DNA from 3 places in the Streptacidiphilus sp. PAMC 29251 genome. Region 2 is predicted to be linked to each of the others. Evidence: riboswitches for the same ligand, from Rfam matches in the RefSeq annotation. Region 2 holds a riboswitch; each other region holds the start of a gene.
The links. A riboswitch is a leader RNA that binds a small molecule or an ion and turns the genes downstream of it on or off. The one in region 2 is predicted to bind S-adenosylmethionine.
Positions count from the first base shown of each region.

Region 1: it holds a riboswitch for S-adenosylmethionine, as region 2 does, so the genes downstream of both, ACXKR8_RS13270 (aminotransferase class V-fold PLP-dependent enzyme) here and ACXKR8_RS09360 (putative leader peptide) in region 2, are expected to answer to the same signal.
Region 3: it holds a riboswitch for S-adenosylmethionine, as region 2 does, so the genes downstream of both, thrC (threonine synthase) here and ACXKR8_RS09360 (putative leader peptide) in region 2, are expected to answer to the same signal.

Region 1 covers NZ_CM135725.2:2,838,506-2,846,026, forward strand. The annotation lists gene ACXKR8_RS13245 (C40 family peptidase) at 1-325, opposite strand, end outside; partial or broken gene ACXKR8_RS13250 (NYN domain-containing protein) at 538-1,868, opposite strand; gene ACXKR8_RS13255 (hypothetical protein) at 2,132-2,404, opposite strand; partial or broken gene ACXKR8_RS13260 (rhomboid family intramembrane serine protease) at 2,561-3,357, shown strand; gene ACXKR8_RS13265 (Lrp/AsnC family transcriptional regulator) at 3,354-3,635, shown strand; partial or broken gene ACXKR8_RS13270 (aminotransferase class V-fold PLP-dependent enzyme) at 3,670-5,042, opposite strand; SAM riboswitch class IV at 5,098-5,232, opposite strand; gene trpD (anthranilate phosphoribosyltransferase) at 5,303-6,373, opposite strand; gene ACXKR8_RS13280 (hypothetical protein) at 6,452-6,862, opposite strand; gene ctaE (aa3-type cytochrome oxidase subunit III) at 7,168-7,521, shown strand, end outside.
Region 2 covers NZ_CM135725.2:1,967,764-1,975,284, forward strand. The annotation lists gene ACXKR8_RS09340 (hypothetical protein) at 1-249, shown strand, start outside; gene ACXKR8_RS09345 (amino acid ABC transporter ATP-binding protein) at 271-1,023, opposite strand; gene ACXKR8_RS09350 (amino acid ABC transporter permease) at 1,086-2,069, opposite strand; gene ACXKR8_RS09355 (putative leader peptide) at 2,226-2,312, opposite strand; SAM riboswitch class IV at 2,348-2,456, opposite strand; SAM riboswitch class IV at 2,621-2,734, shown strand; gene ACXKR8_RS09360 (putative leader peptide) at 2,755-2,841, shown strand; gene ACXKR8_RS09365 (LLM class flavin-dependent oxidoreductase) at 3,005-4,228, shown strand; gene ACXKR8_RS09370 (NtaA/DmoA family FMN-dependent monooxygenase) at 4,244-5,632, shown strand; gene ACXKR8_RS09375 (LLM class flavin-dependent oxidoreductase) at 5,629-6,708, shown strand; partial or broken gene ACXKR8_RS09380 (LLM class flavin-dependent oxidoreductase) at 6,711-7,521, shown strand, end outside.
Region 3 covers NZ_CM135725.2:4,616,837-4,624,357, forward strand. The annotation lists gene ACXKR8_RS21585 (cold-shock protein) at 333-533, opposite strand; gene ACXKR8_RS21590 (MoaD/ThiS family protein) at 979-1,254, opposite strand; gene thrC (threonine synthase) at 1,251-2,546, opposite strand; SAM riboswitch class I at 2,540-2,674, opposite strand; gene ACXKR8_RS21600 (glucosyl-3-phosphoglycerate synthase) at 2,879-3,844, shown strand; gene ACXKR8_RS21605 (alpha,alpha-trehalose-phosphate synthase (UDP-forming)) at 3,875-5,305, shown strand; gene ACXKR8_RS21610 (hypothetical protein) at 5,318-6,046, opposite strand; gene ACXKR8_RS21615 (serine/threonine-protein kinase) at 6,043-7,521, opposite strand, start outside.

The DNA of each region.
Region 1 (7,521 bases), 870 kb from region 2:
GGTCCGCGGAGAGCATCAGCTGCACCGCCGGGTCCACCGAACCGTCCCGGTACTGCGCGCTGGCCACCGCGCCCAGGACCGCCATCTCCTTGTTCACCACGGCCTGCTGACGGGCTATCTCGTCCTGCAGGTTGTTGACCTTCTTCTGCAGCGCCTGCTGCTGGGCCTGCGCCCCGTCGTACTGCTCCGTCGCCGCCGCGGCCGCGTTGCGGTCCGCGTCGACCTGCGTCTTGGCCTGGCCCGTCGTGGTGGCCGGCGCCGCGCTGGCCGCGGTCTGCGCCGCCAGCGCGACCGCCGTGGCCGCCGCAGCCGTGAGGATGGTCACGCGGGCACGGCCTGGCTGCTTCAAACGACGGTGTGAGACCACGGAGCCGGGTTCCCTTCAGGACGACACAGAAGTTCGAAGGGAGACACTAGTGAGGAACATGTGAGCTTGTCGCCCCCGCCGGGGAGTCCGGCCGGTAATGCCCCTAATGTCCGGTACAGGTAAGAGGTTTGAAGCCCTGACCCCCGCCCTCAGGTGCGACTCTGCAGCCCTCAGGTGCGGATCAGCCGCTTCAGCAGCATCGCCGAGGGGACGGGGCGGGCCCCCGCCTTGCGGACGCCGTCGGCGACCTCGCGGTCGGTGGACACCACCACCACCGGACGGCCCTCCGGCTCGGCCCGGACCAGCCGGCGGATCAGCTCGTCCGCGGTCTCCCCGGAGCGGCTGAACAGCACCCGAACGCCGCGCGGCGGGGCCATCGGGACCGGGGCGTCCAGATCCTTGCCGTCGAACACGCAGGTGACCTCGGCGCGGCTGTGCATCGCCAGCATGGACAGGCCGTTCAGCAGCCGGGCCCGCTGCTTCTCCAGCGGCAGGGTCGGATAGCCGCTCTTGGTCACGTTGTAGCCGTCCACCAGCAGATGGGTGTGCGGCAGCGCCAGCAGCTGGTCCAGCAGCGCCGGGTCGTCCCCGTCCAGGGCCCGCCGCGCCACGTCGTGCGGGGAGGCCGTCACCGGCAGCACCGCCTCCACCGTGTCGGCCGGACGGCCCTCGGCCAGCGGCGGCAGCCCCAGCTCTCGCTGCAGCCCCTGCGCCCCCTGGAGCACCACGTCGAGCAGCAGCCGCAGCCGCATGTCCTCGGTGCTCCGCCCCTCCCTGGCGGCCCTCCTGGACGTCTCCAGGGCCGCCTCGGCCTCGGTCAGCCGGTGCTTCAGCCGGCGCACCTCGCTGTCGACCGCGCCGCGCTCGGTCAGCCCGGCCGAACGCAGCGCCTCCAGCTCGGCGCCGACCTTGCGGGTCGCCGCCTCGGCGCGCTTGGTGTCCGCCTCCAGGCTGCGCAGCCTGCGGCGGAGCGAGTCCCGCTCCTTCTTCACCTCGTCCAGCTCGGCCCGGCCCCGGTCGGCCTCGGTCCTGGACGACTCCCGCAGCGCGGCCAGCTCCGCCTGGAGCTTCTCCACCAGGCGCGCGGCCTCAACCGCCGCGCCCTCGGACTCGGCCCGCTCCACCTCGTCGCCGGCGTCGCCGACCAGCTTGCTCCAGCCCAGCGGCCGCAGCAGGTACGCCACCGCGGCGACGTCCTGGGGTCGGCGGCGGCGGGGACCTGCCCGGCCTCCAGCGCGGCCACCAGGTCCGGCTGGCCCAACCGCACCCGTTCCGCTATCCGCGACCGGAACTCCGGCTCGGTCTCCAGCGCGGACGCGATCGCGGTGGCCCCGCGCCTGGCCCGCTGCACCGGGGTGAACTTGGCGTACGGGCGCAGCCGGTGCGGCAGGTCCGCGGCCGGCACGGAGGCGAGGCCGTCCGCGGCGATGCCCACGACCCGCCGCCGCACCCCCTCCGGCAACGGCCGGTCCAGCCGCTCCGCGGCTGCGCCTCCGGGCAGAACTTCGTCTCCGACCTCGGAGGCAGCGGCGGCCTCGGAAGCAGCGGCGGAGTCGGGCGCGTCAGCCACGGCGGGGTCGGCGGCAGCGCCCCCGGAGGGGGCGTCGTCGGCGGCGGGCACCGCGAAGTGCGGCGCGGCACCGCCGTCCGGCCTGTCGTCTCTCTCCACCACGCCCTGTGCTCCGATCCGGTCCCGGCCCTCGTGGTCCGGAGGACCATTCTCGCCCGCTGTGCCCCCTACTCGTCACCGCGCCACTCGGATGCCTACTGCTCGGCCTTGGCCACCTGCGCCGCCGCCTCGGCGGCGGCCCCCGGCCGGTCCACCAGTTCGATCTGGTCCACCGCGTTGCACCAGCGGCAGCGGACCGACTCGACCACCTCGCTCAGCACCTCGCGCTCCTCCACCCGGGGCTCCCCCGCCAGGTCCAGGTGGATGAACTCCACCACCCGCGAGGACCGGGTCACGTCGAAGCGGGTCAGGTTGCCGCACAGGGTGCAGCGCCACCGGGTCCCCTCGGTGGGAAGGGGAACAGACATGGGTGGTCCTCTCGGGTCGGCACGGCTCGGCTCTGGTCGGCTCGCAGGAGTTTCCGCTCCGTCAACCCTATGGCCTCGCTGACCGGCGCGAAGACCTTCCCCCACATGGAGGGGTGGTCCGGTGTCAGATTTGTCCGATGAAGGAATGCTTACTGCATGGTGATCCCGGTACGCACGGCAGGCGACGACAGCCCGGCTCCGTACGTCCCGGTGGTGACCTGGGCGCTGATCGCGCTGTGCACCCTGGTCTTCCTGGTCGGCCCGGTCTCCGGCGTCGACCCGCTGTACGGCAGCGGCAGCGCCCGGGCCTGCTCGGAGCTGGCGTACTACCAGCACTGGGGGGTGATCCCCGGAGAGCTGCTGGACAACCGGGCGGCGGCCCCCGCCGCCGCCGGCGGCTGCCCCGCCCCGGTGCGTTCCCCAAGGTCCCGGCCCTGTCGGTGCTGACCGCGATGTTCGTGCACGGCGGCTGGATGCACCTGATGGGCAACATGCTCTTCCTCTACGTCTTCGGCGCCATGGTCGAGGAGCGGATGGGCCGGCTGCGCTACCTGCTCTGCTATCTGGGGCTGGGGTACCTGGCGACCTACGGCTACGCCCTGTTCGCCGTGCACGGCAGCAGCGGCACGCAGACCCTGGTGGGGGCCTCGGGGGCGATCGCCGGGGTGCTGGGGGCGTACCTGTGCCTCTACCCCAAGGCACGGGTGACCAGCCTGCTGCCGTTCCTGCTGTTCCTGCCGCTGCGCTTCCCGGCCTGGCTGGTGCTGGGGGTGTGGTTCGCGATCCAGTGGGCCTCGGTCGGCGCGCCCTCGGCGGCGGTCACCGGGGTCGCCTACACCGCCCATCTGATCGGCTTCGCCGGAGGCTTCCTCTTCTGCTGGCTGCTGTACTGCCGCAGGCGTGGATACTCTGGCCGGACGAAGCCGTCCATCCTGCCAGGAGAACCCCCGTGATCACCGCGATCGTGCTCATCAAGACCAGCGTCGACAGGATCCCTGAGATCGCCGAGACGATCGCCGCGATCGACGGCGTCAGCGAGGTGTACTCGGTGACCGGGCAGCACGACCTGGTGGCGATGGTCCGGGTGCGCGCCCACGACGACCTGGCCGAGGTGATCCCCGGCCAGGTCAACAAGGTGGCCGGGGTGGAGTCCACGGAGACCCACATCGCCTTCCGCACCTACTCCCGGCACGACCTGGACGCCGCCTTCGCGATCGGCCTCGACGAGTAGCCGCCGCTGGGAGGGACCCAGGCCAGGCGGCGAGTCAGGCCTGGCGGCGGGTGTCGGGCACGCAGCGGCCCCCTCGGTCCGGTAGGCCCACTGCGCGCCCTGGGTGACCAGCTCGCGCACGGCCGCGACGAAGCGGTCGATGTGCTCGTCGGGGGTGCCGGCCCCGAAGCTGACCCGGATCGCGTTGAGGCTGCGCTCCCCCGGCAGCGAGGCCTCGGGGGCGCCGCACTCGGACGGGGAGGCCTCCTCGCCGCCGAGCAGGGTCCGCACCAGCGGGTGCGCGCAGAACAGCCCGTCCCTGACGCCGATGCCGTACTCGGCGGACAGCGCGGCGGAGAAGTGCGAGCTGTTCCAGTCCTGGACCACGAAGGAGAGCACGCCGACCCGCGGGTGGTCCTCGCCGAACAGGGTCAGCACCTTGACCTGGGGGATGTCGGCGAGCCCGGCCCGCAGCCGGCCGATCAGGTACTGCTCCCGGGCCACCAGCCGGTCGAACCCGGCCTCGGTGAGCGCCTTGCAGGCGGAGGCGATGGAGTAGGCCCCGATCACATTGGGCGAGCCGGCCTCGTGCCGGGCCGGCCCCTGCTGCCACTCCACCGCGACCGAGCCGTCGGCCTCCCGGGCCACGGTGCGGCTGGCGCCGCCGCCGGCCAGGTAGGGCTCGGCGGCGTCCAGCCAGTCGCTGCGGCCGGCCAGCACGCCCGCGCCGAAGGGGGCGTAGAGCTTGTGCCCGGAGAAGGCGACCCAGTCGACGTCGAGGTCGCGGACCGACACCGGGTGGTGCGGGGCCAGCTGGGCGGCGTCCAGGACGATCCGGGCGCCGTGCCGGTGCGCGGTGGCGGCCAGCTCGCGGACCGGCCAGATCTCCCCGGTGACATTGGACGCCCCGGTGACGCAGACCAGCTTGGGGCCCTCGGGACACTCCCCCAGCGCCTGGTCCAGCGCGGCCACCGCCTCCTCGGGGGAGCGCGGGGCGCGCAGGTAGCTGACGGTCAGGTCCTCGCGGCGCCACGGCAGCAGCGAGGCGTGGTGCTCGGTCTCGAAGGCGAACACCCGGGTGCCGGTCGGCAGCACACCCGCCAGCAGGTTCAGCGAGTCGGTGGTGGCCCGGGTGAAGACCACCTGGTCACCGCCGCGCAGGTCGAGGAACTCGGCGACGGTGGCCCGGCTCTGCTCGAACAGGTCGGTGGAGAGCTGGGACAGGTAGCCGGCCCCGCGGTGCACGCTGCCGTAGTAGGGGGCGTAGGCGGCGACGTCGTCCCAGACCCGCTGCAGGGCCGGAGCGCTGGCGGCGTAGTCCAGCGCGGCGTAGGTGACCTTGTCCCCGTCGACCAGCGGCACCTCGACGTCACGGCCGAGCACGGCCAGCGGCTCGCAGACAGCGACGACATCAGAGTACGTGGACATAGCGGCCCCTCCAGGGCATCCAGTGGACCCCTGGCCAATGGCCGTACAACAGAGGGATCCGCGCTTGCCCTGCGGCAGTGTTGCCGAAGGGCCTGGTCGTCACCCGGAAGCACCCCGCCACGGAAGGAGGGTTGCCGGACAGCAAGCCGGGGCCGCTGCGGATTTTCACCGCGTGCTGTCACTCGTGACCTGTGAAGAAGTATGACAGGGGTCCGCCCACCGGGAGAACCCCTGTCCAACATGTGGAACAGCCGTTGGGACTACTTGTGCGTCGCCGCAGCCCAGCGGGCCAGCGCCGCCTCCGCCGCGCCCGAGTCGATCGACTCGGCGGTGCGCTTCATCGCCGCCGCCAGCTGCTCCGCCAGCGGGGCCGCGGTCTGGTCCAGGGCGACCAGCGCCGAGGCGGAGTTGAGCAGGACCGCGTCCCGCACCGGGCCGTGCTCGCCGGCGAAGACCCGGCGGGCGACCTCGGCGTTGTACGTGGAGTCGGCCCCGCGCAGCGCCTCGATGCCGACGTACTCGATGCCGACGTCGTGCGGGTCGAAGGTGCTGCGCTCGACCTCGCCGTCGCGCACCTGCCAGACCGTGGAGGTGCCGGTGATGGTCAGCTCGTCCAGCCCGTCGTCGCCCCGGAAGACCAGCGCGGACGCGCCGCGCCTGGCCAGCACGCCGGCGATGAGCCCGGCCATCCTGCTGTCGAAGCAGCCCACCGCGTTGGACAGGACCCGGGCCGGGTTGGTGAGCGGGCCGAGCAGATTGAAGAAGGTGGGGATGCCCAGGTCGCCACGCGCCGGACCGGCGTGCCGCATGGCGGGGTGGAACACCGGGGCCGGGCAGTAGGTGATGCCGACCTCGGCGGCCACCTCGGCCACCCGCCGCGGCGTCAGGCCCAGGTTCACGCCCAGCTTCTCCAGCACGTCGGTGGCCCCGCTGGCGGAGGAGGCGGCCCGGTTGCCGTGCTTGACCACCAGCGCGCCGGCGCCGGCCGCGACCACCGCCGACATGGTGGAGATGTTCACGGTCTTGGCCCGGTCGCCGCCGGTGCCGACGATGTCCACCGCCCGCCCCGGCACCTCGATCACCGTGGCGTGCCCGTACATGGCCTCGACCAGGCCGGTGATCTCCTCCACCGTCTCGCCCTTGGCGCGCATCGCCACCATGAACGCGGCGACCTGGGCCGGGGTGGCCTCACCGGTCATGATCCGGTCCATCGCCCAGCCGGTCTCGGCGGCGGACAGGTCGGTACCCGCGATCAGCGTGCTGAGGACGTCCGGCCAGGAGCGCGCCTGCACGGGGTCGCCGCCGCCGTTCGCAGGAAACACGTGAGCCATGGCCGTGGGCCTCTCATTGGATGGGATGAGGGAGAGGCCCCAGCCTAGCGACCGGGCACATCGCCCGGACGGGAGATCTCAGCGAACGAGATGCGCGGCGCCCCGGAGCAGGGTGGTGGCCGCCTCGGCCAGCGCCACCGGGTCGACCGGCGCGGCGATGGCCGCGTCCGCCCGGCTCCAGGCGGCCAGCCAGGAGTCCTGCGGACGGCCGATCAGCACCAGCACCGGGGGGCAGCCGTAGACCTCGTCCTTGAGCTGGCGGCACAGGCCCATCCCGCCGACCGGGGTGGCCTCGCCGTCCAGCACCAGCAGGTCGAGCCGGCGGCCGCCCTTGGCGTGCGCGTCCAGGGCCTTGATCACGGCGGGCTCGGTGGCGCACTCCAGGTACTGAAGCTCCGCCAGGTCCGCGGCGGGGCGCTTCCCCAGGGCCAGCAGGACCTGCTCGCGCGTGTTTCGGTCGTCGCTGTAGACAAGAACGTTCAGTGCCATCGTCCGTTATCCCCCTGGGATGTGATCGGGACCACTTCGGCGTCCCGCGGATGCTACTCCGCCGGAGGGGGCTGTAGCACCGGTGCGTACCGGGGAGATCGTCGGGGCAGCCGTCCGGCGGTCCGGGGTTCACCATTTCGAGGGACCCACGGCCAGTCGCGCGAGGGCGGCCCGGTGCGGGGCTCCCCGCCATTCGGGCTACCTGCCTGGTCGTCAGGGGTCCGGCACCCGGCGGAGGGTACGACAGGGTGCGGACACACCGAGGAACCACCCCCGGAGTGAAGACGGAATAAGCGACCGACATAATGGCGGTCGTGGCGACAGCAACTGCAGTAGAAACCGGACACGCTCACGGATCGGTCAACCGGCCGAACCTGGTCAGCGTGGGAACCATCGTCTGGCTCGCGTCCGAGTTGATGTTCTTCGCGGCCCTGTTCGCGATGTACTTCACACTCCGCTCGGTGACCGGGACGGAATACTGGCATTCCCTCAACGAGGCCCTGAACGTTCCCTTCGCGTCGGTGAACACCACCGTCCTGGTGCTTTCTTCCTTCACCTGCCAGATGGGTGTGTTCGCCGCCGAGCGCGGCGACGTGAAGAAGCTCCGGGCCTGGTTCATGCTCACCTTCGTCATGGGCGCGATGTTCATCGGCGGTCAG
Region 2 (7,521 bases):
TCGGCCTGGATCGAGGACACCACGTCCTGGGTCGGCAGCGCGGTGGACGCGGCCTGGGCCGGCTGGGCCGCCTGCGACGCCTGGGACGAGGAGCCGGCCGCGGGCGTCACCGTCTTGCCGGAGCTGGAGGAACCGCAGGCGGTGAGCAGAGCCAGAACGGCGGTGGCGGCGAGCGCGGCGGATGCCTTATGGGGGACGTGCGACACGGAAGTTCCTTTCAGGGAACGGAAAATGGCATGGCGGTGGTAGGGAAGTGGCGCAGGGGCGGTGTTAGAGGACTGCGGCGAGGAAGGCGCGGGCCCGTTCATGGCTCGGATCGGCCAGCACCTCGGCCGGGGAGCCGGACTCGATGATCCGGCCGCCGTCGAGGAAGACCATGGTGTCGGCGACCTCCCGGGCGAAGCCGATCTCATGGGTGACCACGATCATGGTCATCCCGCTGAGGGCGAGGTCCTTCATCACCGCGAGCACCTCGCCGACCAGTTCGGGGTCGAGCGCGCTGGTGGGTTCGTCGAACAGCAGCAGCTGCGGGTCCATCGCCAGCGCACGGGCGATCGCCACCCGCTGCTGCTGGCCGCCGGACAGCTGCCGGGGGTAGGAGTCCTCCCGCCCGGCCAGGCCGACCCGCTCCAGCAGTTCGCGGGCCCTGGCTGCGGCCTGCTTCCGGGAGCTGCCGCGCACCGCCACCGGGGCCTCGACGATGTTCTCCAGCACGGTGAGGTGCGGAAACAGGTTGAACTGCTGGAAGACCATGCCGACCCGGGCCCGCTGCCGGGTGATCGTCCGGGGGCGCAGCTCATGCAGTTTGCCGCCGTGGTGGCGGTAGCCGATGATCTCGCCGCCCACCTCGACGAACCCGGCGTCGGGCCGTTCCAGGTGGTTGATGCTGCGCAGCAGGGTGGACTTGCCGGATCCGGAGGGGCCGAGCAGGACGGTCACCTCGCCCTGGCGTACGTCCAGGTCGATCCCGTCCAGCACCAGGTGGGTGCCGAAGCTCTTGCGCAGGCCCCGGATCCGGACCAGCGGCGGCTCCACCGCGTCCGGCACGGCCGCGTCCTGCACCGGCTCGCTCACGAGAGGCTCGCTCATGAGAGGCCCGCCAGTTCGCGTCCGGTCCGCCCGAGCAGCGGCACATTGCCCCGGAAGGTCTGCCAGAAGCCCTCCCCGGAACGGCGGTTGCTGCCTCGGGCGTAGTGCCGCTCGACGAAGTACTGGCCGATCGAGAGCAGCGTGGTGAGGATGATGTACCAGAGCGTGGCCACCAGCAGCAGCGGGATGATCAGGTAGTTCTGGTTGTAGATCAGCTGGGACGAGTAGAGCAGGTCCTGCACCGCGATCACGCTGACGATCGAGGTCGCCTTCAGCATCCCGATCAGCAGATTGCCCGACGCCGGGACGATGGCCGGCATCGCCTGCGGCAGCACGATCCGGCGGAAGATCCGCCCCTGTCCCAGACCCAGCGCCTCGGCCGCCTCGGTCTGGCCGTGCTCGACCGAGAGGATGCCGCCCCTGACGATCTCCGAGGAGAAGGCGGCGACGTCCAGGGTCAGCCCGACGAAGGCGGCCAGGATGCCGCTGAACAGATGCGCGGTCTTCACCGTCACGAACTCATGGCCGAACGGGATGCCCAAGGACAACTTCGGGTAGAGCGAGGCTAGTTCATACCAGAAGAGCAGTTGCACCAGCGGCGGCACCGACCGGATCAGCCAGACGAAGCCGAAGCTGAGCCCGCGCAGCACCGGGTTCCGCGACAGCCGCATCGCGGCCACCCCGATCCCCAGCAGATAGCCGGTGGCCATCACCGCCGCGGTGAGCCAGAGCGTCAGCTCAAGGCCCTTCAGGATCGACCCGTTCAGGAAGAAACTGCCGACCGTGCCCCACTGGAACCTGCTGTTGCTGAACACCGTGTGGACGAACATCGCGAACAGCACCAGCAGCGCCGCGGCCGAGACCCACTGGCCCGGACGGCGCAGCGGGACGAGTTTCGCGGCGAGCAGCTGCTCGTCCGAGGGCGGCGGCGGGGGTTCCGGTGCGGCGGGTATCCGGGCGAGGGTGTCCGAGCGGCTCATGGTGTGCTTTCCATCCCGTGGGGGCGCAGCACCACTCCGTGGCCCGGGGAGGGGCTCGGACGGGTGGCGGCGTGGTGGGGTGAGGGCGTGATCGAGTCGGAATCACGGCGTTGAGAAACGCCGGTTTGGTCACGGACCGTGGTCAGGAGACCGGGGTCAACAGACCGGGGATGTCCTCGGACACAAGGCGCTGCTCACCCGAAGCAGGTCGACATGGCGTCGGGCCACTCGCTGTGCCTGCATCTGGATCACCTCGCTCGTCTTCCGGCCCCACCGGGGCCTCGCGCTTACAGGAGAATCGTCCTGTCGGGTCGTCACCTGGAGCACCCCACCGCGTCGGAGGGTTGCCGGTCAGCGAGCCAGGGCTTGGTGCTGACGCTCATAACCAGGGCCGATGCTAACCGCTCAGCAGATTTTAGACAATGCCGTCCATCTGCTGGGAAGACTTTCCGACCACCCGGTGTTGGGGCAAAGGAAGTTGATGTTTTCTCGAACCCGAGTCGATCACTGGGGATTGTGTTCGACGCCCAACCGGAGCTACCGTGAGCTCAGGTTATGAGCGTCAGCGACAAGCCCTGGCTTGCTGACCAGCAACCCTCCGACGCGGCGGGGTGCTCCAGGTGACGACCAGGCGGTGCCGGTCCAGGCAACCGCAAGCGCGCGAGTGAAGGCGGAGGTGACAGCAGTGCGTCGATCCATCGGCACGTACTCCCGTCGGCACATCGATCTTCAGCGCATCGCCAGCGCCCTCTGTCCGACCTGCCGGGCCTGACCCTCAGCCTGAGCCGCAGCGCGTCCACCGCGCTCCGCACCCGCACGTACCTCTCCCTCTCCGCACCGCCGACGCCGCCCCGGGCCCAGCCCCGGCGCGGGTTCCGTTCGGCATGCCCTCCGCACCGGTGGCGCCCCCACCCGTAGCAGGAAGCGACATCCCCATGCCTCAGCCACACCCTGCCCTCCACCTCTCGGTGGCCCTGGACGGCGCCGGCTGGCACCCCGCCGCCTGGCGCGAACCAGATGCCCGCCCGAAGGAGCTGCTCACCGCGGCGTACTGGGCCGATCTGGTCGCCGAGGCCGAGCGCGGGCTGCTGGACTTCGTCACCATCGAGGACTCGCTCGGCCTGCAGTCCTCCGGGCTCTCCGCCCCGGACCAGCGCACCGACCGGGTCAGGGGCCGCCTGGACGCGGTGCTCATCGCCGCCCGGATCGCGCCGCTGACGCAGCACATCGGGGTGGTCCCCACCGCGGTGGTCACCCACACCGAGCCGTTCCACCTCTCCAAGGCGATCGCCACCCTGGACTATGTGAGCACCGGCCGGGCGGGGGTCAGGGTGCAGGTCGCCGGACGCCCCGACGAGGCCGAGCTCTTCGGCCGCCGCACCGTGCCGTCGTTCCGGCTGGAGGACTTCGCCAAGCCGGAGGTCCAGGCGCTGCTCACCGAGTTGTTCGACGAGGCCGCCGACTACGTCGAGGCGGTCCGCCGGCTCTGGGACAGCTGGGAGGACGACGCGGAGATCCGCGACACCGCCACCGGCCGTTTCGTCGACCGCGACAAGCTGCACTACATCGACTTCGAGGGCGGCAAGTTCAGCGTCAAGGGGCCGTCCATCACCCCGCGCCCGCCGCAGGGGCAGCCGATCGTGGCGGCGCTGGCGCATGCCACCGTCCCGTTCCGGCTGGTCGCCCGCTCGGCCGATGTCGGCTTCGTCACACCGCGTGACCGCGAGGACGCCGGGGCGATCCTCGCCGAGATCCGCGCCGAGCAGGAAGCGGCCGGCCGCAGCGAGGAGACCGTGCACGTCTTCGGCGACCTGGTGGTGTTCCTGGACGACAGCAGTGACGCGGCGCAGGCCCGCCGGGAACGGCTGGACACCGTGGCCGGCGAGCCGTACAGCAGCGACGCGCAGATCTTCGCCGGGACCCCCGCCGAGCTGGCCGACCTGCTGCAGGACTGGCAGCAGGCCGGTCTGACCGGCTTCCGGCTGCGCCCGGCCACCCTGCCGCACGACCTGGAGCAGATCACCCGCGGGCTGGTGCCGGAGCTGCAGCGCCGCGACGCCTTCCGTACCGCCTACCAGGCCGACACCCTGCGCGGGCTGCTGGGCCTGACCCGCCCCGCGAACCGCTACGCCGCCGCCGCCCGACCCGCCGCAGGCTGAGGAGAGACCGGAACCATGAGCAAGCCCCTGAAGCAGATCCACCTCGCGGCGCACTTCCCCGGGGTGAACAACACCACGGTGTGGAGCGACCCCGAGGCCGGCAGCCACATCGAGTTCAGCTCCTTCGCCCACTTCGCCCGCACCGCCGAGCGCGCCAAGTTCGACTTCCTCTTCCTGGCCGAGGGCCTGCGGCTGCGCGAGCAGGGCGGCAAGGTCTACGACCTGGACGTGGTCGGCCGCCCCGACACCTTCACCGTGCTGGCCGCGCTGGCCGCGGTCACCGAGCGGATCGGGCTGACCGGCACCATCAACTCCACCTTCAACGAGCCCTACGAGGTGGCCCGGCAGTTCGCCTCGCTGGACCACCTCTCGGACGGCCGGGCCGCCTGGAACGTGGTCACCTCCTGGGATGCCTTCACCGGCGAGAACTTCCGCCGCGGCGGCTTCCTCAAGCAGGAGGACCGCTACTCCCGCGCCCAGCAGTTCCTGGCCACCACGGCCGAGCTGTTCGACTCCTGGGACGGCAGCGAGATCGTCGCCGACCAGGAGTCCGGGGTGTTCCTCGGCGACGCCGACGCCGGCCGGTTCGAGCACCACGACCAGCACTTCGACATCGCCGGCCGGTTCAACGTGCCGCGCAGCCCGCAGGGGCGCCCGGTGATCTTCCAGGCCGGGGACTCGGAGGAGGGCCGGGAGTTCGCCGCCTCCACCGCCGACGCCATCTTCAGCCGGCACAGCGCCCTGGAGCCGGGCAAGGCCTTCTACACCGACGTCAAGGGCCGGTTGGCCCGCTACGGCCGAAGCCGGGACGAGCTGCTGATCCTGCCCGCCGCCACCTTTGTCCTCGGCGACACCGACGCCGACGCCGTCGAGCAGGCCCGCGAGGTGCGCCGGGCCCAGGTCAGCGGACAGACCGCGATCAAGTTCCTGGAGCAGCTCTGGAACCGCGACCTCAGCTCCTACGACCCGGACGGGCCGCTGCCGGAGATCGACCCCGATCCCGGCGAGCACACCATCGCCCGCGGCCGGGCCAGTGTGCGGATGTACCGGGACCCGCTGGCGACCGCCAAGGAGTGGCGCGAGAAGGCCGCCGCGCAGAAGCTCTCCATCCGCGACCTGGTGATCGAGACCACCAGCCGGCAGACCTTCGTCGGCTCCCCCGACACCGTCGCCACCACCATCAACGACTTCGTCCAGGCCGACGCCAGCGACGGCTTCATCCTGGTCCCGCACATCACCCCGCAGGGCCTGGACGGCTTCGCCGACACCGTGGTCCCGCTGCTGCAGGAGCGCGGGGTGTTCCGCAGCGAGTACGAGGGCAGCACCCTGCGGGACCACCTCGGCCTGGCCCAGCCGGGCGCGGGCGGCGGCAGTTCGGCGGCGGCGGAGCGGGTGGCCTCGTGAAGTTCATCCAGATCACCCTGATCGTGCACGCCCCGGACCCGGTCACCGGGGTCCAGGTGTCCACCCAGGAGCGGTTCCGGCAGGTGGTCGACAGCGCGCTGCAGGCCGAGGAGCTGGGCTTCGACGGCTTCGGCGTGGGCGAGCGGCACGAGCGGCCCTTCATCTCCTCCTCGCCGCCGGTGGTGCTCAGCCACATCGCCGCGCTGACCAAGCGGGTCCGGCTGTTCACCGCGGTCACCACGCTCAGCCTGCTGGACCCGGTCCGCGCCTACGAGGACTACGCCACCCTGGACCACCTCTCCGGCGGCCGGCTCGAACTGATCATCGGCAAGGGCAACGGCGCGGCACAGCGCGAGCTGTTCCAGGTCACCCCCGAGGACCAGTGGGACCGCAACGCCGAGTCCTACGAACTGTTCCGGGAGATCTGGCGCAACGACAAGGTCACCGCCTCGCCGAAGTTCCGCCCCGAACTGCATGACGCCGAGGTCTGGCCCCGGCCGTTCCAGCAGCCGATCCGGGTCTGGCACGGCAGCGCCACCAGCCGCGAGTCGGTGGACCTGGCCGCCCGCTACGGCGACCCGCTGTTCTCCGCCAATGTGACCAACGCCATCGAGCCCTACGCCGAGCTGGTCCGCTACTACCGCGAGCGCTGGGAGCACTACGGCCACGACCCGGCCCAGGCCGCGGTCGGCGCGGGCACGGCCGGCTACTACGCCGCGCCCACCTCGCAGCAGGCGCTGGCCGACTACCGCCCGGTGTTCGAGGGCTACCTCGGCTTCCAGAAGCGGCTCGGCGTGGAGCCGGTGTTCCCGACCCTGGAGGACTTCGTCGAGCGCAGTTCCGCGCTGATCGGCAGCCCGCAGCAGGTGATCGAGAAGGTGCACCGCTACCACGAGCAGTTCGGCCACAGCGTGCTGCATCTGCACGCCGAGCCGGGCGGGCTCACCGACGCCCAGCACCGCTCCTCGCTCGAACTCTTCCAGTCCGACATCGCCCCGACCCTGCGCCGCGACATCCCCGACCCGCCGTGGGCCTGGGCCCCGGTCTCGCCCGCGAACGACCGACAAGGAGCTTGACCATGTCCCACACCCCACTCGCGGTCCTGGACCTGGTGCCGATCAGCTCCGGTTCGAACGCCGCGCAGGCGCTGCGCAACAGCATCGACCTGGCCCAGCAGACCGAGCGCTTCGGCTACAGCCGCTACTGGTTCGCCGAGCACCACCTCAACCCAGGTGTCGCCGGCACCTCCCCCGCCGTGGTGCTGGCGCTGACCGCCGCCGCGACCTCGACCATCCGGCTTCGGCTCGGGCGCGGTCCAGCTCGGGCACCGCACCGCGCTGGCCACGGTCGAGGAGTTCGGCCTGCTGGACGCACTGCACCCGGGCCGGTTCGACCTGGGCCTGGGCCGCTCCGGCGGCCGGGCCGCCCCGCCCGCCCGGCAGCCCGCGCTGGTCGGCGGCACCGCCGTGGTGGACGGCCACACCCCGAACGGGCTGCGGATACCGGCCAAGTTCGACTTCAGCAAACTGCTGGGCCACCCGCGCTTCGTCCTGCACAAGAAGCTGCTCCAGCAGCCCAACGCCGAGGCCCAGGACTACGCCGAGCAGATCGACGACATCCTCAACCTGATCGCCGGCACCTACCGCACCGCCGACGGCGTCGAAGCCCACGTGGTGCCGGGCGAGGGCGCCGACCTGCAGCTCTGGATCCTCGGCAGCAGCGGCGGCACCAGCGCCGAGGTGGCCGGCGCCAACGGCCTGCGCTTCGCCGCGAACTACCACGTCAGCCCGGCCACCGTGGTCGAGGCCGCCGAGGGCTACCGGGCCGCGTTCACCCCCTCCGCGGTGCTGGACCAGCCGTACGTCAGCGTCTCCGCCGATGTGGTGGTC
Region 3 (7,521 bases), 2.6 Mb from region 2:
GGTCCTCCCGGACAGGGTGGCTGCGTGTGGACCGCGCTGGCGCCCGCGACGGACGGCCCCGACCTACGACGGTCACTTCCCGTCGCGTCCGGAGCCTCACCTACCCGGCCCGTTGTCACTCTCTACCTCAGAGTGCTAACGCCAATGATTAGCACTCTCACCCCTTGAGTGCAAGGTGCGGCCCTTCAGGGCCTCGATGAGGGGTGGCGGTCGGGCGACGGGTGGGAGCAAGCAGATGTCTCACTCGGACCCCGGGAACGCCCGTGGGCCCGCCCTCCGAGAAGGAGTGCGGGCCCACCGAAAAGCGTCTCGACGATCGCTCGACCGAGCGGTCACACCACGCGGACCATGTCCGCCTGCGGACCCTTCTGACCCTGCGAGATCTCGAACTCGACCCGCTGGCCCTCCTCGAGCGACCGGTAGCCGTCCATCTGGATCGCGCTGTAGTGGACGAACACGTCCGCACCACCGTCGACCGCGATGAAGCCGTATCCCTTCTCCGCGTTGAACCACTTGACGGTGCCCTGAGCCATTCCGTACTCCCCTATTACTGGCCCTTTCACGGACCGCACTCCGCGGACCGGATCGAGCGCCCACGCTCTGCGCGACGCTTGACCGACGCTGAATGTATCCACTCAGATGCCCTCCGCAACAGGGCGCACGGCGGAGAATTCTCAGCCGGTATTAAGGGGCAGAGCAGTGCTTATGCCAACAAAGGGCAGCAAAGCGCTCCGGGCATAGCGGACCTGAAGGACAAATCGCTTCAGGATTTCTCGGCGAACCCGTGGGGGCGCGGCAGCCCCTTGGGCTGCAGGTGGTGGCAGATACCGGAAGAGAAGGGGTTTGAATACCGCGCGGACCGCGCGGCCTGCCTCAACCGGAAGCCACTCTACCGCTGTCCCGGGAAAGCAAGAACCGGGGTGCCCTCCTGATGGAGGAAGGCACCCCGGCTTTTGTCAGGCGGCGGAACGAATGAAATCAGCCACCGGCCACGGCGGGAATGATCGACACCGCGCCGCCGTCGGCGATCACGGTTTCCAGGCCGTCGGCGAAACGCACGTCGTCGTCGTTCACATACACATTGACGAAACGTCGCAGCTTGCCGCTGTCGTCGAGGATGCGGCCGCCGATCCCGGCGTGGTGGGCCTCCAGGTCGGCGATGACAGCGGCGAGGGTGGCGCCCTCGGCCTTCACCTCGGCGGCGCCGCCGGTGTAGGTGCGCAGGATGGTCGGGATGCGGACGGAGACGCTCATGCGAGGCCAGCCTCTCGGAAGGAGTCAAGGGTGGGGCGGATGGTGGCGGACAGGCCGGTGGTGGCTTCCACCGCGTCCAGGGTCTTCAGGCCGTCGCCGGTGTTGAGGACCACGGTCTCGACGGCCGGGTCGAGCAGGCCGTTCTTGATCAGCTTCTGCAGCACGCCCACGGTGACCCCGCCCGCCGTCTCGGCGAAGATCCCCTCGGTCCGGGCCAGCAGCTTGATCGCGTCCACGACCTCCTCGTCGTTGACGTCCTCGACCGCGCCGCCGGTGCGCCGGCAGATGTCCAGCACATAGGGGCCGTCCGCCGGGTTGCCGATCGCCAGCGACTTGGCGATGGTGTTCGGCTTCTGCGGGCGGATCACGTCGTGGCCGGCCTTGAAGGCCACCGAGACCGGGGAGCAGCCCTCGGCCTGGGCGCCGAAGATCTTGTAGGGCTTGTCCTCGACCAGGCCGAGCGCGATCAGCTCCTTGAGCCCCTTGTCGATCTTCGTCAGCTGGGAGCCGGAGGCGATCGGGATCACCAGCTGGTCCGGCAGCCGCCAGCCCAGCTGCTCGCAGATCTCGTACGCCAGGGTCTTCGAGCCCTCGCCGTAGTACGGCCGCAGATTGACGTTGACGAAGCCCCAGCCCTCACCGGCCGGGTCGCCGATCAGCTCCGAGCAGAAGCGGTTCACATCGTCGTAGTTGCCCTCGATGCCGACCAGCTCGCCGCCGTACACGGCAGCCATCACGATCTTGCCCTGCTCCAGGTCCTGCGGGATGAACACGCAGGAGCGGAGCCCGGTGCGGGCGGCGGCGGCGCCCACCGCTCCGGCCAGGTTGCCGGTGGAGGAGCAGGAGAGGGTGGTGAAGCCGAAGACCCGGGCGGCCTCGACGGCGATCGCGACGACCCGGTCCTTGAAGGAGTGGGTCGGGTTGCCGGAGTCGTCCTTGACGTACAGGCCGCCGGTGACGCCCAGCTCGCGGGCCAGGTTGTCGGCCTTGACCAGCTTGGTCCAGCCGGGGTTGATGTTGGGCCTGGTCGCCACGTCCGCGGAGACCGGCAGCAGCGGCGCGTAGCGCCAGATGTTCGCCGGGCCCGCCTCGATCCGCGCCCGGAGCGCCTCGGGGTCGCCGCTCGGCAGCTCGTAGGCCACCTCAAGGGGCCCGAAGCACTCGGTACAGGCGAAGTCGGGGGCGAGCGGGGTCCGCGCACCGCACTCCCTGCAGGACAGGGCGACGGCGGGACCGAAAGACTCGGGTGTGACAGTTACAGCAGCCATGATGGCGAGGCCCTCTCTCCTCATCTTCCCCGCGACGCGTTTCGCCGCAGGACGGAATTGGCACCTTCCCCACCAGGGCCTTGACGGCTGTAGCTGGCAGGAGGGTTGCCGGGACTTCAACGGGCCGTTCCCTCAGTCCCTCTGGATGAGCTCTATGGCGACCGGTCGCAGCCGGACCGCGTTTGTGCTCCGGCGCTTGGATACTGTGGTCGCACCGGAGTGGAGCTGACGACGTGTGTCCACCGTGCGGCGGACGCGTGTCATCCCCAAGACTGTAACCGAAGCGACGCCCGCGATCACTGGGCGTCCGCGAGACGAGACGCGCATCACGGCCCGTGTCACACCAGAGGAGTCCTGTGCTTGACGAGGTCGCGGACTGGCTGCGCCACCGCTCCTGGGCGGCCGCCGACCGCTCGCTGCCCGAGCTGCTCGCCGCCAAGCGGGCGAGCGGCAGCACCGTCAGCGTGGTGCTGCCCGCGCTGGACGAGGAGGCCACGGTCGGCGGGATCGTGTCCGCCATCCGCCGCGACCTGATGGACGCCGTGCCGCTGGTGGACGAACTGGTCGTGGTCGACTCCGGCTCCGGCGACCGCACCGCGCAGGTCGCCGCCGACGCCGGGGCCCGGGTGGTGCACCGCGACTCGATACTTCCCGAGCTGCCGGTGCTGCCCGGCAAGGGCGAGGTGCTGTGGCGCTCGCTCCTCGCCACCAGCGGCGACATCGTCTGCTTCATCGACGCCGACCTGCGCGAGTTCGACTCCGCCTTCGTCTCCGGCATCGTCGGGCCGCTGCTCACCGAGCCCGAGGTGGCCTTCGTCAAGGCCATGTACGACCGGCCGCTGGAGACCGAGGACGCGGTCATCCCGGCCGGCGGCGGACGGGTCACCGAGCTGGTCGCCCGCCCGCTGCTGAACCTCTACTGGCCGCGGCTGGCAGGTTTCGTCCAGCCGCTCGGCGGCGAGTACGCGGCCCGGCGCTCGCTGCTGGAGCGGCTGCCCTTCCCCACCGGCTACGGCGTGGAGCTGGGCCTGCTGGTGGACGCCCTGGAGCTGGCCGGGCTCGACGCCCTGGCCCAGGTGGACGTCGGCGTCCGGCACCACCGGCACCAGGACGCGCAGGCCCTCGGCCGGATGGCGGCCACCATCCAGCTCACCGCGCTGGACCGGCTGGTCCGCAGCAACCGGATCAAGGCCGCGGACGACCTGGCCACCCCGAGGCTCACCCAGTTCACCCGCACCGCGGCCGGATTCACCCCCACCACCGCGGACATCCCGGTCACCGACCGGCCACCCATCGTCACGCTGACCGCGAACGACGTTTGACCCGGTCACGAGTAGGCAAGGCTGAGCACCATGGTCACAGCTAGTCCGGCATCGATTCTGCTCGCCTCCAACCGGGGTCCGATCTCGTTCACCGTCGAGGACGACGGCACCCTCACCCCACGCCGGGGCGGCGGCGGGCTGGTCTCCGGGCTGAGCGCCATCGGCGACGAGGTCGACTCGGTCTGGGTCTGCGCCGCGCTGTCGGAGGGCGACCGCGCCGCGACCCGGCAGGGTCTGGACGACCCCTCGGTACGGATGCTGGACATCGACCCGGGCACCTTCGCCCGGGCCTACAACGGGATCGCCAACTCGACCCTCTGGTTCGTCCACCACCTGATCTTCAACACCCCGACCACCCCGGTCTTCGGCAGCTCCTTCCGGCGCGAGTGGGCCTCCTACGAGGCGTACAACACCGCCTTCGCCGAGGCCCTGGCCGAGAACGCGGCGCCGGGCGCCACCGTGCTGGTCCAGGACTACCACCTGTCACTGACCCCCCGGCTGCTCCGCGAGCTGCGGCCCGACCTGCGGATCGGGCACTTCTCGCACACCCCCTGGGCCCCGCCGGACTACTACCGGCTGCTGCCCGACGACGTGGCCCGGGACGTGCTGGCCGGGATCCTGGGCGCGGACCACGCCGGGTTCCTCACCCGGCGCTGGGCCGGCGCCTTCGCCGACTGCTGCGAGGCGATCCTCGGCGCCGACGTCGACCGGGACGCCCTCACCGTCACCTACAAGGGCCGGACCACCCAGCTCGGGGTGCACGCGCTGGGCGCGGACGGCGACTTCCTGCGCGAGCGGGCGCACCGTCCGGACGTGGACTCCCGGCTGGCCTCGCTGCGCGAGGCGGTCGGCGACCGGAAGACCGTGGTCCGGGTGGACCGGACCGAGCTGTCCAAGAACATCGTCCGCGGCCTGCACGCCTACCGGCACCTGCTGCGGACCCGCGACGAGTGGCTGGACCGGGTCGTCCACATCGCCTTCGCCTACCCCTCCCGGCACGACCTGCCGGAGTACCGCGAGTACACCGCCTCGGTGCTGCGGGTGGCCCAGGAGATCAACGACGAGTTCGGCACGCCGACCTGGCAGCCGGTGATGCTGCAGGTGGACGACGACTTCGCGCGCTCGCTGGCCGCGTACCGGCTGGCCGACGTGGCGTTGGTGAACCCGATCAGGGACGGCATGAACCTGGTCGCCAAGGAGGTCCCGGTGGTCTCCGACCAGGGCTGCGCCCTGGTCCTCTCCCGCGAGGCCGGCGCCTACGAGGAGCTGGGCCAGGACGCCATCGTGGTCAACCCCTACGACATCATCGCCACGGCGGAGGCCCTGCACACCGCCCTGACCATGCCGGAGCAGGAGCGCACGGCCCGCAGCCGGCGGCTGGCCGCGGCGAGCACGGCGCTGCCGCCGTCGGCCTGGTTCCTGGAGCAGTACCAGGCCCTGACGGAGGATCAGAAGGGCTGAGCTATTGCGAGGTTATTTCGAGCAGGAGTAGTTGAAGGTGGCGGAGGCGGAGTGGTCACCGGGCTCGGTGATCTCCACCGTCGCCGTCGCCTGCAGATTGCCGCGGCCCTGAACGGTCCAGTGGAACGGCAGCGACACCTGGTGCACCCCCGAGGGGACGGTCCTGGTCTGCATCCCGTCGTCCTCGCCGTCACTGCGGAGCCAGCGGTACTGGATCTTCCCGGAGCCGCCGTTGGTGTTGACCACGGCGTTGATCTGCTCGGTGCCGTCGCAGGCCAGGGCGGCCGGGCTGGTGGTGACCTTGACCGAGCTGATGGCCAGCGGGGTGGCGAAGTGGTTCCACAGCAGGAACGCGACCACCCCGAGGAAGACCAAGGCGGCCAGCAGGAAGCCGCCCAGCAGCCGCTTCTTCGGCTTCTTCTCCTCGGCGCCGGCAGCGGCGCCGGCCGGGCCGGCGCCTTGCCAGACGGCCATGGTCCGCGCGGTCTTGGGGTCGGGCACGCCCGGCCCGAACCTGATCAGACTCTCAGCGGGCGGCTCAGCGCCGGGCGCGGGCGTCGGCGAGAACACCGTCGGCGTCGCCTCATACGCCGGCATCGGCGCGCCGTACCCGTACCCGCCGCCCCCACCCAGCTGCACGGTCGAGGTGTCCGGCGGGGGCGCAGGCTCATACTGCGGCCGCAGCCGAAAAGTGCCGTCCTGCGGAACGGCGTCGTAGGGGGTGTCTTCCGGGGTGGTCATCCGATTACCTCGCAGTACAGAACGACGCTGGCGTTGGACCAGAGGAAGTTGGGATCATCGGGGATCGAGTGCGAGAAGACCTGCTGGCTGGCGCACCCGTTGGCCAAGGTGACAGCGGTGAAGCCGTCGGCCAGGAGGAGTTTCTGCGCCGAGGCGAGCGTGTAGCGCTCGGTCAGGACCGGGAACGCCAAGCAGGCGTAGGTGCGTGACGAGAAGCTCACCTTGCTGGTCTTGGGCACCGAGGTACCGGCACGCAGGCTCTGTGCGTAGACCCCGGCCGGGGCGGCGGCAGTGCACGTCTGAGCCAGGGTGTAGGTGATGTTGTCCTTGGCGAAGCCGACCCTGACCAGCGTCGCCTGGGCGGTGCCGGTGGCCAGACCGTTCAGGTTGGGAACGGTGACCTTGGGGACCGGGGGGACCGTGGTCGGCGGGGCCTTGGTCGGCGGCGTCGTGGGGGCCTTCGTTGGGGCCTTGGTGGTGGGGGCGACCGTCACCGGCCCCCCGCCGGCCGGCGCGGTGGTCGGGGGCACCACCGTGGGGCTCACCGAGGCGGTCGGGGTCGCCGAGGGGGTCGGGGTCGTACTCGGGGTGGGCGTCGGCACCGGGGTCGGGGTGCCGCTCGGGGTGAATGACGTGATCGCGGTGGGGACCGGGTCGGCGACGGTCTTGGTGTGGCCGTTGCCTATCGCGCCCGAGGCGTACCCCCCGCCGAGCAGGGCCAGCAGCAGGGTTCCGGCCACACTGCCGACCAGCACCCGCTTGCGGATCAGCCGACCGCCCGACTTGCCCACGGCTCCGACACCCCCCAGGACCGTCGTCGCCACCGCCGTGGAGCCGTCCGCAGCGACACCCCCCGCGGAGGGGAACAGCAGCGGCAGCAACGCCGCCAACGCGGCCAGCTTCCGCTGGCCGGTCTCCTCCCAGCCCTCGCCGTAGGCGACCCCCGCGACCGACTCCAGCTCCGCGACGAACGCCGCCGCACTGCTGGGCCGCTCCTCGGCGGTCTTCGCCAGGCCGTGCCGGATCAGCGGGCGGACCGCCTCCGGCGCCAGCTCGTCCGGGATCGGGGCAGTGGTGTGCTGCACCACCAGCTCGGCGAACTCGGTGCCCGGGTACGGGCGCTTCCCGGTCAGGCACTCGAAGAAGGTGGCCGTCGCGGCGTAGACGTCCGCCGCCGGCGTGGCCGGGTCACCGGCCCACTGCTCCGGGGCCATGTACGGCGGGGTGCCGGCGATGCCGACCGCGTCGCCGGTCTTCACCGCGATGCCGAAGTCCACCAGCTTGGACGAGCCGTCCGCCGCGACCAGCACGTTCTCCGGCTTGTAGTCGCGGTGCACCACGCCCATCGCATGCGCTGCCGCAAGACCCAGCAGCGAGCCCTTGAGGACCACCAGCGCGGCCTCGGGGCCGGTCGCCCCGGCCTGCCGCAGCAGCGCCCGCAGGGCGATGCCGTCGACCAGCTCCATCACGATGGC